DNA from 3 places in the Bacillus cereus group sp. Bce041 genome. Region 1 is predicted to be linked to each of the others. Evidence: a T-box and tRNA genes for the amino acid it is inferred to sense, from the RefSeq annotation. Region 1 holds a T-box; the other regions hold tRNA genes.

Region 1 (4,086 bases):
TGGTCCCATGAACATTTCGTATAGACGAAGTGTATCTGCACCGTGGCTTGCTACGATATCATCAGGATTTACAACGTTACCTTTTGATTTACTCATTTTCTCGTTGTTTTCACCTAGAATCATACCTTGGTTGAATAATTGTTGGAATGGCTCTTTCGTTGGAACTACACCGATATCGTATAATACTTTATGCCAGAAACGAGCATATAGTAAGTGAAGTACGGCATGTTCTGCACCACCGATATAAATATCAACTGGAAGCCATTGTTTTACTTTTTCAGGATCTACAAGTGCTTCGCTATTGTTTGGATCGATGTAACGTAGGTAGTACCAGCAGCTACCAGCCCATTGCGGCATTGTGTTCGTTTCACGACGACCTTTTTTACCAGTCTCAGGATCAACAACATTTACCCACTCGTCAATGTTAGCAAGTGGTGATTCACCTGTACCTGAAGGACGGATGTTTTCTGTTTTCGGAAGAACTAATGGTAATTCCTCCTCTTTCACAGCTGTCATTGTACCATCTTCCCAGTGAATTACTGGAATTGGTTCACCCCAGTAACGTTGACGGCTGAATAACCAGTCACGTAGACGGTACGTTACTTTTTGATTTCCTGCGCTCGTTGCTTCAAGCCATTCAATCATTTTTGCGATTGCTTCTTCTTTATTTAATCCATCAAGGAATGCTGAGTTTACGTGTGCACCATCACCTGTGTACACTTCTTTCGTAATATCTCCGCCTTTTACAACTTCCTTCATTGGAAGATTAAATACTGATGCGAATTCATAGTCACGCTCATCGTGAGCTGGAACTGCCATTACAGCACCTGTTCCGTAAGTTGCAAGAACATAGTCAGCGATCCAGATTGGTAATTTCTCACCGTTTACTGGGTTAACTGCGTAAGCACCAGTGAATACACCAGTTTTCTCTTTCGCAAGTTCTGTACGCTCTAGGTCACTCTTCATTTTTACAGCGTTAATGTAAGCTTCTACCGCTTCTTTTTGTTCTGCTGTTGTAATTTCTGCAACAAGTGCATGTTCTGGAGCTAGTACACAGTATGTTGCACCAAATAATGTATCAGGGCGCGTTGTGAAAACTGTGAATTTCTCGTCTGTACCATCGATGTTGAAGTGTACTTCTGCACCTTCAGAACGACCGATCCAGTTACGTTGCATATCTTTTAAGCTTTCAGGCCAATCAAGCTCATCTAGATCTTCTAATAGACGATCTCCGTAAGCTGTAATTTTTAACATCCACTGTCTCATCGGACGACGCTCAACTGGATGTCCACCACGCTCACTCTTACCGTCAATGATTTCTTCGTTTGCAAGTACTGTACCAAGTGCTGGGCACCAGTTTACAGGTACTTCATCAACGTAAGCTAAGCCTTTTTCAAATAGTTTTAGGAAGATCCATTGCGTCCACTTATAGTAGTTTGGATCTGTTGTATTTACTTCACGGTCCCAATCGTAAGAGAAACCTAATGATTTAATTTGGTTACGGAACGTATTAATATTATGCTCTGTAAATTCAGCTGGGCTGTTTCCAGTATCAAGTGCATATTGCTCTGCTGGAAGACCAAATGCATCCCATCCCATTGGATGCAGAACGTTATATCCTTGCATACGCTTCATACGAGATAAAATATCTGTCGCTGTATAACCTTCTGGATGTCCTACGTGTAAGCCTGCACCTGATGGATATGGGAACATATCTAGTGCATAAAATTTTGGTTTTTCTGTCTCATCTGGCGTACGGAATGTTTTATTCTCTTCCCAGTACCCTTGCCACTTCTTCTCAATTTCTTGATGATTAAAGCTCATGAGATACCCTCCTTGAAATTCTATTTATTTTCACCGCCCAAAATACAAAAAACCTCTCATCCCTAGAAAGGGACGAGAGGTTATAGATTCCCGCGGTACCACCCTAAATTAATGTACAAATATACATTCGCTTAGATCCGTAACGTGGATTAACGGCAATTGCTACTATTAGTTTCACAACTGCAACTCAAAGGCGAGTTCATAACGAAACGTGGATTGACTTGCACCGACCGTCAACTCTCTAAACCAGCTTCTATTACTACTACTCCTTCTCACTGTTATTACACATATAAGTTAAGTGAACTATCCTTCACCTAGTATCTCTTAAGAGCTTACTTAAAGCGAGGACTTCTCGGTTAATCGTTACTCTTAATAACTAACGAATTCATCTTAAGACAGCCGAGCTATCTCCCTTGTTCTAAAGGTTGTTTTATTTAAATATATTCTAAAACATGTTACATGTTCCGTCAAACTAAACTGCAATTTTTTCTTCAACTGTTTCTTCTACTTTTACTCGTTTATCATAAATGCTCGTTGCTATAAGCGCTACTACAAGCATTACCATGATTGCTATAAACAATACTTCCATATTGTATAAATCCACAATTGCTCCGCCAACGACCGGCCCGAACATTTTCCCTACAGTAGCCGCACTATTTACGACACCTTGATAAAATCCTAATTTATCTTTTGGTGCAAGTATATTTGCAATCGTTGGAACCGCAGGCCATACAAATAACTCACCAATTGTTAATGTTACCATCGCAACGAGGAACATCGTAAATTGCTGCGCTTGACTTAACACAATGAATGACGCCGCAAAAATGAAAATTCCAATCATAATTTGCTGTTTTAAAGAACGCTTCATCCAACGAATTAGCATACTAACAAGTGGTTGCGCACAAACAATCATCGCTCCGTTTATCGTCCATAGTAAACTATAGTGACGAAGGCTAATATTCAATTCTTGCATATGTGTTGCAATCGCTCCTTGCCACTGTACGTATGTAACCCAGCATAAAGCATATGCTACACACACGATAAGAAGTGCTTTAAATCCAGGTGTAAGTGACCACCCTTTTTTCGTTTCGACTTCTTTTTGCACTCCTGGCTCTTTCTTGTCTTCCATACCGCGGAATCCAATAAAAGCAATTAAAAAGAAAACAAAGTATAAAATAAAATTCGCTAAGAAAATATAATCAAAACGATACGATGCAACTAATCCACCACATGCTGTTCCGATCGCAATACCAACATTTTGTCCAACGTACATCGCATTAAATGCCCGTCTTCCGCCTTCTGGCCAAACCGTACCAACCATCGCATACATCGATGGGAAGACCATTCCAGAACCGAAGCCGATTAACGCTAGCCACACAACATATAACGGCCAACCGTGGAAGAACACAAGACCTAAAATCGATACAAGTGTAATCACAATCCCTACTAAAGTTGATTTATAACCGCCCCATTTATCAAATAAAACACCGCCGAGCAAGTTTCCGATTACACCAGTAAGCGAATTGATCATTAATACCATTCCGGCCACAGATAAAGATTTTCCTAGGTGATCATGCAAATAAATTGTATTAAAAGGCCATAAAAAAGAAGCACCCGTGACATTAATAATCATCCCAGCTACTAATAGCCATACTTTCCTTGGCATAGTTTCCCCTCCTATTCTATTTTTTTCGTTCATATATATAACAGTAAAATTGTAGTCGTTTTTAAATAGGAAGGCAACTGATTAATAGTTGATGAAATTCAGATAATGGTTCGACGGTAAATGAAATTATACTGATTGCTTCTTGGATTATCTCAGCGATTATTAAAATATATCGACTTACCGACAAAAAATGACAACAGTAACAATGTATAAAGAGGCTGCATGAACTTCATGCAGCCTCTTTATACTATCCAACTTCCTTTTCTCGCTTCGCACTTTCTTTAGCGCTCCATTTAAATATTTTATCTAATAAGGAATATATTCTCCCAGATTCTTTCGTTAACAAAGGTCCTAACGATGCTAATATTAAAACATACAAAGCAGAGAATGGTTTAATAGTTGCCATTAAGCCGCCCGCAATTCCAATATTCGCGACGATAATGGAAAATTCTCCGCGTGATACAAGTGTTAAACCGATATTCGTAGAAGCCTTATGCGATAACCCAGCTTTACGCCCCGCAACCATTCCAGCAGTAAAATTACCGATAAGAGTAATGAAAACTGCTCCTAATGCCAACCACACTGCTCCTCCAAGT
Region 2 (4,086 bases), on a different contig from region 1:
GTCACACCCGTTCCCATACCGAACACGGAAGTTAAGCTCTCTAGCGCCGATGGTAGTTGGGACCTTGTCCCTGTGAGAGTAGGACGTTGCCAGGCAATATTATTCCGCAGTAGCTCAGCGGTAGAGCTATCGGCTGTTAACCGATCGGTCGTAGGTTCGATTCCTACCTGCGGAGCCATTGGAGAGCTGTCCGAGTTGGCCGAAGGAGCACGATTGGAAATCGTGTATACGTCACAAGCGTATCAAGGGTTCGAATCCCTTGCTCTCCGCCATAGGATTTATAATATTTGGCCCGTTGGTCAAGTGGTTAAGACACCGCCCTTTCACGGCGGTAACACGGGTTCGAATCCCGTACGGGTCACCACTTTGGAGGATTAGCTCAGCTGGGAGAGCACCTGCCTTACAAGCAGGGGGTCGGCGGTTCGATCCCGTCATCCTCCACCATATAAATTTTATATGAATAGTATTATCGCGGGGTGGAGCAGCACGGTAGCTCGTCGGGCTCATAACCCGAAGGTCGCAGGTTCAAATCCTGTCCCCGCAACCAAATGGTCCCGTGGTGTAGTGGTTAACATGCCTGCCTGTCACGCAGGAGATCGCCGGTTCGACCCCGGTCGGGACCGCCATTTTAATAAGGCTCGGTAGCTCAGTCGGTAGAGCAGAGGACTGAAAATCCTCGTGTCGGCGGTTCGATTCCGTCCCGAGCCACCATTTATTTTAATAAAATACGCCGGCTTAGCTCAATTGGTAGAGCAACTGACTTGTAATCAGTAGGTTGGGGGTTCAAGTCCTCTAGCCGGCACCATGTAAGTTTCGGAGGGGTAGCGAAGTGGCTAAACGCGGCGGACTGTAAATCCGCTCCTTCGGGTTCGGCAGTTCGAATCTGCCCCCCTCCACCATTTACATAGGGGCATAGTTTAAAGGTAGAACTGAGGTCTCCAAAACCTCCAGTGTGGGTTCGATTCCTACTGCCCCTGCCAAATATATTTACACAACATGGCGGTTGTGGCGAAGTGGTTAACGCACCGGATTGTGGCTCCGGCATTCGTGGGTTCGATTCCCATCAGTCGCCCCATTTTTATTTTAAAAATTACAAATAATCTAATGGATACTTACATATAATTAAGTAAGAATTCGATGGGCTATAGCCAAGCGGTAAGGCAACGGACTTTGACTCCGTCATGCGCTGGTTCGAATCCAGCTAGCCCAGCCATTTTTGCGGAAGTAGTTCAGTGGTAGAATACAACCTTGCCAAGGTTGGGGTCGCGGGTTCGAATCCCGTCTTCCGCTCCAATAAAATTTAATATGGCGGCATAGCCAAGTGGTAAGGCAGAGGTCTGCAAAACCTTTATCACCGGTTCAAATCCGGTTGCCGCCTTTTCTTTTGTGCCGATGTGGCGGAATTGGCAGACGCGCACGACTCAAAATCGTGTTCCTTCGGGAGTGTCGGTTCGACCCCGACCATCGGTATCATGAACGGCGTAATAAAAGACTCTACACCAAATGTGTAGAGTCTTTTTATGTTTTCATCACACTATAAAATAAGCAAAATGGTGTGTTGGTGAAATGGTTATAAATGATTAAGGTAAACTTATTCATTTAGTACATGCGATACAGTTGGGGAAAGCTACAAAACAATAAAGGGATAAATTTTTATCCCTTTATATAATTTCATTATTTTATAGAGAATTTCTCCAACCTGGTGACAGGAAGTTAAATCCGACGCCACCAGTAGATATTAGTACATGATCAGCTGTTAATTTCGTAATTTCTAAGAACTTCTTTTCAAACTCTTCTCTGTTGTATTTGTACATAGTTGAGTGGCATGACCACATGTGCGTTGAAGTACTCAACCAGTCTCCTAATTCCTTTAATTCAGGAAACGACTCAAATCGAATTGGTTCATCTAATTTCATGAATCTCACTTGATAGATAGTTGGGTTTAATTTTTCTCCTATTCCTTTAAAAGCATGTGATTTTTTGTCTTTTGAATGTGTCATAATTCACCCTCCATCTTTTCTTCAAATTTTTTCCTATTTTTATTATACAACAATAGAAAACAATTATGGAAATAATATGGAAATCTTTATTGGCAATATAAAAAGACTCTAACAGAAATGTTAGAGTCTTTTTGTTAAATTATACTATGTGCTTCTAAAATTCGTAATAAACGTAGGAATTCATGTATAATATAACTTGTCGAAAGAACAAAATGATAGTGATTTATATTATGTCTGTAATATGAATCAAAAATGAACTTTTTATATTTCTTTTAAAAATGTGTTGAACACACATTATATTTCATATTAATATTTTTATGTAGATTTAAAACGGGAAAGAGAGTGGAAAGTATGGGCCGTAAATGGAACAATATTAAAGACAAAAAAGCATCAAAAGATGCAAATACAAGCCGTATATACGCGAAATTTGGGCGTGAAATTTATGTGGCAGCAAAACAAGGCGAGCCAGATCCAGAATCAAACCAAGCACTAAGAGTTGTATTAGAGCGTGCGAAAACATACAATGTTCCAAGAACAATTATTGATCGTGCAGTTGAAAAAGCAAAAGGCGGTTCAGAAGAAAATTATGACGAGCTTCGTTATGAAGGATTCGGACCAAATGGAGCTATGGTTATTGTAGATACACTTACAAATAACGTAAACCGTACTGCAGCAGATGTACGAGCTGCATTTAGCAAAAACAGTGGTAATATGGGTGTGAACGGTTCTGTAGCTTACATGTTTGATGCGACAGCTGTTATCGGCCTTGAAGGTAAAACATCAGATGAAGTTCTTGAAATTTTAATGGAAGCAGATGTAGATGCACGTGACATTCTAGAAGAAGAAGATTCTGTTATCGTGTATGCTGAACCAGATCAATTTCATGCAGTACAATCTGCACTTAAAGGTGCTGGCGTTGAGGAGTTTACAGTTGCAGAATTAACAATGCTTGCACAAAGTGATGTAACACTTCCTGAAGATGCTCAAGCACAATTTGAGAAAATGGTTGATGCATTAGAAGATTTAGAAGATGTTCAACAAGTTTATCACAACGTAGACTTAGGAGAGTAATACGATAGATGACCCTTTTCGCTTAGCGGATAGGGTCTTTTTTATGAAGTTAATTAAGGTGATGAAGTATTAAAGGTATTTTGTTGTAGGTAGGGAATATGATTATAGGGATATATAAAATATTCATTATCTCTAGGAGGCTTAATATGGAACATAAGACACCAAAGCATATCGTTGCTGTAGCCGGTTATTTAACAAATGGAAAAAATGAAGTGTTATTAACAAAAGTGCACTGGCGAGCTGATACGTGGGAGTTGCCAGGAGGACAGGTAGAAGAAGGCGAAGCGCTCGATCAAGCTGTCTGTAGGGAAATAAAAGAGGAAACAGGGTTAACGGTGAAGCCTATCGGAATTACAGGCGTTTATTATAATACTTCTATGCATATTCTAGCTGTTGTTTTTAAAGTAGCATATATAAGTGGTGAAATAAAAATTCAACCTGAAGAAATACAAGAGGCTAAATTTGTTGATTTAAATGAAGAGAACATAGATGAGTATATAACGCGTCCTCATATGAAATCCAGAACGCTTGATGCAATGAGAGCAACACATTTTATTCCGTATGAAACGTGGGAAGTACAGCCGTATAATTTAATAGGAAGATTGTAAAGAAAAGAGTAGCCGATTGAGATACATTCGAATCACTACTCTTTTTTTGTATACTGTTTAAGAAAAAGGTCAAAATAATAATAGCACTAGTATTGATTTTGGGAACGTTTGTTCTGTATAATAAATCTATATGTTATATACATTTAGATTACTAGATAGTCAAAAGTATATATATTTGTAGATGATATAATTAAAGTATAAAGTGAAAATATAATAGTCTTAAGGGTTTCTCTTTTATTGGTTATTCGTACTTTAACATAACCTATATTCAATATTTCAGATGAATAGTAGATAAAAAAAGACTGTGATACAATACTCTTTTATCCCACTATTTGCTGGGCAGTAAGCTTGATTAATGAGGACCGATTAAAGTTTCACTTTATACCTTACAATGATGTAAGGTACGT
Region 3 (4,086 bases), on a different contig from region 1:
ATCAGGTTGATAGGTTCGAGGTGGAAGCATGGTGACATGTGGAGCTGACGAATACTAATAGATCGAGGACTTAACCATATAATATGTAGCAATGTTATCTAGTTTTGAAAGAATATAAAAAACTTATTGACTTTCGAGGTCAAATAAGTTAAAATGATTCTTGTCTTAAATGAATACAGTCTGGTAATGATGGCAGAGAGGTCACACCCGTTCCCATACCGAACACGGAAGTTAAGCTCTCTAGCGCCGATGGTAGTTGGGACCTTGTCCCTGTGAGAGTAGGACGTTGCCAGGCAAAATGGAGGATTAGCTCAGCTGGGAGAGCACCTGCCTTACAAGCAGGGGGTCGGCGGTTCGATCCCGTCATCCTCCACCATATATGTCGGAGGGGTAGCGAAGTGGCTAAACGCGGCGGACTGTAAATCCGCTCCTTCGGGTTCGGCAGTTCGAATCTGCCCCCCTCCACCATTCTTAATTAATGGGCTATAGCCAAGCGGTAAGGCAACGGACTTTGACTCCGTCATGCGCTGGTTCGAATCCAGCTAGCCCAGCCATTAAGAGCCATTAGCTCAGTTGGTAGAGCATCTGACTTTTAATCAGAGGGTCGAAGGTTCGAGTCCTTCATGGCTCACCATTTTAATGAAATATGCGGGTGTGGCGGAATTGGCAGACGCACTAGACTTAGGATCTAGCGCCTTTGGCGTGGGGGTTCGACTCCCTTCACCCGCACTTTTAATAAAATAACTCATACATGTCTTGCGGAAGTAGTTCAGTGGTAGAATACAACCTTGCCAAGGTTGGGGTCGCGGGTTCGAATCCCGTCTTCCGCTCCAATTTTCAATATGACATGCCGGGGTGGCGGAACAGGCAGACGCACAGGACTTAAAATCCTGCGGTGGGTGACCACCGTGCGGGTTCGACCCCCGCCCTCGGCACCATATGCGCCCGTAGCTCAATTGGATAGAGCGTTTGACTACGGATCAAGAGGTTAGGGGTTCGACTCCTCTCGGGCGCGCTTTTATTAACGGGAAGTGGCTCAGCTTGGTAGAGCACCTGGTTTGGGACCAGGGGGTCGCAGGTTCAAATCCTGTCTTCCCGATATTCCCAAAAAACACGGGGCCTTAGCTCAGCTGGGAGAGCGCCTGCCTTGCACGCAGGAGGTCAGCGGTTCGATCCCGCTAGGCTCCACTTTATTTAATATATGTCTCGGAGGTATACCCAAGTTCGGCTGAAGGGATCGGTCTTGAAAACCGACAGGCGGTGAGAATCGCGCGGGGGTTCGAATCCCTCTACCTCCTCCATTTTTTCTTTAATGGTTTAGACATATAATAATAAAATATTTATTTTTTCCTTCATGGAGGTATACCCAAGTTCGGCTGAAGGGATCGGTCTTGAAAACCGACAGGCGGCGAGAGTCGCGCGGGGGTTCGAATCCCTCTACCTCCTCCATTTTTTAAAACTTTATATTGTCGCGGGGTGGAGCAGCACGGTAGCTCGTCGGGCTCATAACCCGAAGGTCGCAGGTTCAAATCCTGTCCCCGCAACCAAATGGTCCCGTGGTGTAGTGGTTAACATGCCTGCCTGTCACGCAGGAGATCGCCGGTTCGACCCCGGTCGGGACCGCCATTTATGTTGGCTCGGTAGCTCAGTCGGTAGAGCAGAGGACTGAAAATCCTCGTGTCGGCGGTTCGATTCCGTCCCGAGCCACCATTTTTTTATGCCGGCTTAGCTCAATTGGTAGAGCAACTGACTTGTAATCAGTAGGTTGGGGGTTCAAGTCCTCTAGCCGGCATCATTTAGGGGCATAGTTTAAAGGTAGAACTGAGGTCTCCAAAACCTCCAGTGTGGGTTCGATTCCTACTGCCCCTGTAAAGTATATGGGCCTATAGCTCAGCTGGTTAGAGCGCACGCCTGATAAGCGTGAGGTCGATGGTTCGAGTCCATTTAGGCCCACCATATATTATTCCGCAGTAGCTCAGTGGTAGAGCTATCGGCTGTTAACCGATCGGTCGTAGGTTCGAGTCCTACCTGCGGAGCCATGGCCCGTTGGTCAAGTGGTTAAGACACCGCCCTTTCACGGCGGTAACACGGGTTCGAATCCCGTACGGGTCATACAAAAAGAGTCAGCATTATGCTGGCTCTTTTTTATTTTGTTAATCCTTTTTATTACGTTACTTTCCAGAAATAAATAAAGGAATTTTGGAAAAGCTATGGTATGTATAAAAAGGAGGAAATCATAATGACACGAGTGAGAGACTTAATGAGTACCCATATTGTACATTGTACACCGCTAGACAATGTATATGAGGCAGCTGTAAAAATGAAGGAAGAATCGGTTGGATTAATTCCTGTTGTTGAAAATGAGCAAGTTGTTGGGCTTGTTACTGATCGTGATTTAGTCGTTCGAGGGATTGCTGAAAAACATCCTGGATCTAATAAGATTACAAATGTAATGACAACAAATATTATCTCAGTTTCTCCAAATGATTCTATTGAAAAAGCTACAGAGCTAATGGCACAGCATCAAATTAGACGATTACCAGTAGTTGATAGTGGTCAACTTATTGGCATGTTAGCACTAGGAGATTTAGCTATAAGGGAATCAGCAGATGATCAAGCTGGATTTGCCTTGAGCGAAATCTCAGAGCGTACAGAGTAAATTGAAACTTTCATTAACCGAGAGTTTAATGGTCACTCATAAAGAGCTAAATTATATATAAATTTCAGATACATTATTCTAGTATATATGGATTAAACTAATATGTTAGCGTGATGTATCTGAGACATTATATAATAAGTATGTGGTTAATAATTTCGACATTTTTTTAAAATTTGTTATTCTTAATTTTTAATAAGAGAAAAGATGATATACTGATAGATATAAGTATTATGAGAGATTTTGAATATAACAATATTAATTTTTAGTGGTGCGATAATAAATTAATATTTCCTACATAGATGAAAAGGGAAGGGGAATTATATGAAGGCTGTACAGGGCGATCCAAATTGGAATTTGGTTACAGATACATATATAGAACCAAATAATTTCGCTGAATTATTTTCTTTGCTTGTACCTTGTCACCCAAAAGGTGAGGGGAAAGAACGAACTATATTAGTATGGAAAGAGAAAGAATTTTATAAAGAAGAAAATTTAGCGGCATTTATCGTATATGGCATGAATAAAGCAAAGAAATTACCGCAGTTTCATAAAGATGAAATTCCAACTTTAGTGCGTATTCTTCGCTTATGCCAAGAGATTGGTTGGTATGAAGAGGCAAATGATTTTATGATAGCGCAAGGATTAGCTGAGTTTGTTCATACTTCATTGGAATATGAAACATGGGATCTTTTGACGCAATCAGTTGCTTTAAATTATTTAATTATTAAATATCGTATAGGTGAATTGACAGATAGGGATATTGAAATTTGGGATAGAGTTAAATTTAATGAGAAGTGTATAACCGATTGTAAACATTTATTATCTCATAAAGAAGTATTGGAATTTACATTCTTTTATATGTGCAAGAGAGCGAAATCATTATCAAAAGAGCAATTAAATAGTGATATGATGAGTTTAGCAATGTATTGTAATACTTTTGTATATGATTTGTATACATATGATTTATTACGGAAATATCGTAAGTGTACAGATTTCCTATCATATTATGGACCTAGTCAGGCAGTTTTAGCATGTCAAAGAGCTGTATTATCTCAAATTTCCGATCGCTTAGACCCATTAAAGACAACGCATGTAGATGATTATTTATATGTGATGAAAGAAATGATGGAGCATATGACGATAGGAGTAATGGATCGATATGGTCATTTTATTGGAAAGCTACTATCTTATGTGCCATTTTTCGAAATGATACAAGTTCCACAGCATGCATATTATTGTGAAGAATTACTGTATATTTGTAAGGGCATTGAATATAAAGAAGAAACACTACGCAATTATATATTTATACAATTACATGATTGTTTACCATCATTCTTTAGGCTATTTCTTAAAAATAAGCGTTACGCAACGATTCATGATATTCTTTTCTATTGGTGCGATGACGAACAACGAATGAGCTTAGAGAA

The links. A T-box is a leader RNA that pairs with one kind of tRNA and senses whether it is charged. The one in region 1 lies ahead of leuS (leucine--tRNA ligase), so its partner is inferred to be a tRNA-Leu.
Positions count from the first base shown of each region.
Region 2: it has a tRNA-Leu gene. The T-box ahead of leuS (leucine--tRNA ligase) is inferred to sense a tRNA for this amino acid. The anticodon was not compared.
Region 3: it has a tRNA-Leu gene. The T-box ahead of leuS (leucine--tRNA ligase) is inferred to sense a tRNA for this amino acid. The anticodon was not compared.

Region 1 is NZ_JBQXON010000001.1:982,178-986,263, forward strand. It holds gene leuS (leucine--tRNA ligase) at 1-1,824, opposite strand, end outside; T-box leader at 1,890-2,109, opposite strand; gene ACUN13_RS05175 (MDR family MFS transporter) at 2,297-3,490, opposite strand; gene ACUN13_RS05180 (cation:proton antiporter domain-containing protein) at 3,738-4,086, opposite strand, start outside.
Region 2 is NZ_JBQXON010000009.1:200,490-204,575, reverse strand. It holds partial or broken rRNA gene rrf (5S ribosomal RNA) at 1-95, shown strand, start outside; tRNA gene ACUN13_RS23775 (tRNA-Asn) at 104-178, shown strand; tRNA gene ACUN13_RS23770 (tRNA-Ser) at 181-272, shown strand; tRNA gene ACUN13_RS23765 (tRNA-Glu) at 290-364, shown strand; tRNA gene ACUN13_RS23760 (tRNA-Val) at 369-444, shown strand; tRNA gene ACUN13_RS23755 (tRNA-Met) at 471-547, shown strand; tRNA gene ACUN13_RS23750 (tRNA-Asp) at 551-626, shown strand; tRNA gene ACUN13_RS23745 (tRNA-Phe) at 636-711, shown strand; tRNA gene ACUN13_RS23740 (tRNA-Thr) at 730-805, shown strand; tRNA gene ACUN13_RS23735 (tRNA-Tyr) at 816-899, shown strand; tRNA gene ACUN13_RS23730 (tRNA-Trp) at 907-980, shown strand; tRNA gene ACUN13_RS23725 (tRNA-His) at 1,000-1,075, shown strand; tRNA gene ACUN13_RS23720 (tRNA-Gln) at 1,139-1,213, shown strand; tRNA gene ACUN13_RS23715 (tRNA-Gly) at 1,219-1,293, shown strand; tRNA gene ACUN13_RS23710 (tRNA-Cys) at 1,308-1,378, shown strand; tRNA gene ACUN13_RS23705 (tRNA-Leu) at 1,389-1,470, shown strand; gene ACUN13_RS23700 (DUF3884 family protein) at 1,680-2,000, opposite strand; gene ACUN13_RS23695 (YebC/PmpR family DNA-binding transcriptional regulator) at 2,352-3,071, shown strand; gene ACUN13_RS23690 (NUDIX hydrolase) at 3,218-3,679, shown strand.
Region 3 is NZ_JBQXON010000002.1:1,073,038-1,077,123, reverse strand. It holds partial or broken rRNA gene ACUN13_RS11685 (23S ribosomal RNA) at 1-78, shown strand, start outside; rRNA gene rrf (5S ribosomal RNA) at 180-295, shown strand; tRNA gene ACUN13_RS11675 (tRNA-Val) at 301-376, shown strand; tRNA gene ACUN13_RS11670 (tRNA-Tyr) at 385-468, shown strand; tRNA gene ACUN13_RS11665 (tRNA-Gln) at 480-554, shown strand; tRNA gene ACUN13_RS11660 (tRNA-Lys) at 559-634, shown strand; tRNA gene ACUN13_RS11655 (tRNA-Leu) at 649-729, shown strand; tRNA gene ACUN13_RS11650 (tRNA-Gly) at 759-833, shown strand; tRNA gene ACUN13_RS11645 (tRNA-Leu) at 850-938, shown strand; tRNA gene ACUN13_RS11640 (tRNA-Arg) at 942-1,015, shown strand; tRNA gene ACUN13_RS11635 (tRNA-Pro) at 1,026-1,099, shown strand; tRNA gene ACUN13_RS11630 (tRNA-Ala) at 1,116-1,188, shown strand; tRNA gene ACUN13_RS11625 (tRNA-Ser) at 1,209-1,301, shown strand; tRNA gene ACUN13_RS11620 (tRNA-Ser) at 1,357-1,449, shown strand; tRNA gene ACUN13_RS11615 (tRNA-Met) at 1,471-1,547, shown strand; tRNA gene ACUN13_RS11610 (tRNA-Asp) at 1,551-1,626, shown strand; tRNA gene ACUN13_RS11605 (tRNA-Phe) at 1,635-1,710, shown strand; tRNA gene ACUN13_RS11600 (tRNA-Thr) at 1,720-1,792, shown strand; tRNA gene ACUN13_RS11595 (tRNA-Trp) at 1,799-1,869, shown strand; tRNA gene ACUN13_RS11590 (tRNA-Ile) at 1,880-1,956, shown strand; tRNA gene ACUN13_RS11585 (tRNA-Asn) at 1,965-2,039, shown strand; tRNA gene ACUN13_RS11580 (tRNA-Glu) at 2,041-2,112, shown strand; gene ACUN13_RS11575 (CBS domain-containing protein) at 2,240-2,659, shown strand; gene ACUN13_RS11570 (DUF3965 domain-containing protein) at 2,981-4,086, shown strand, end outside.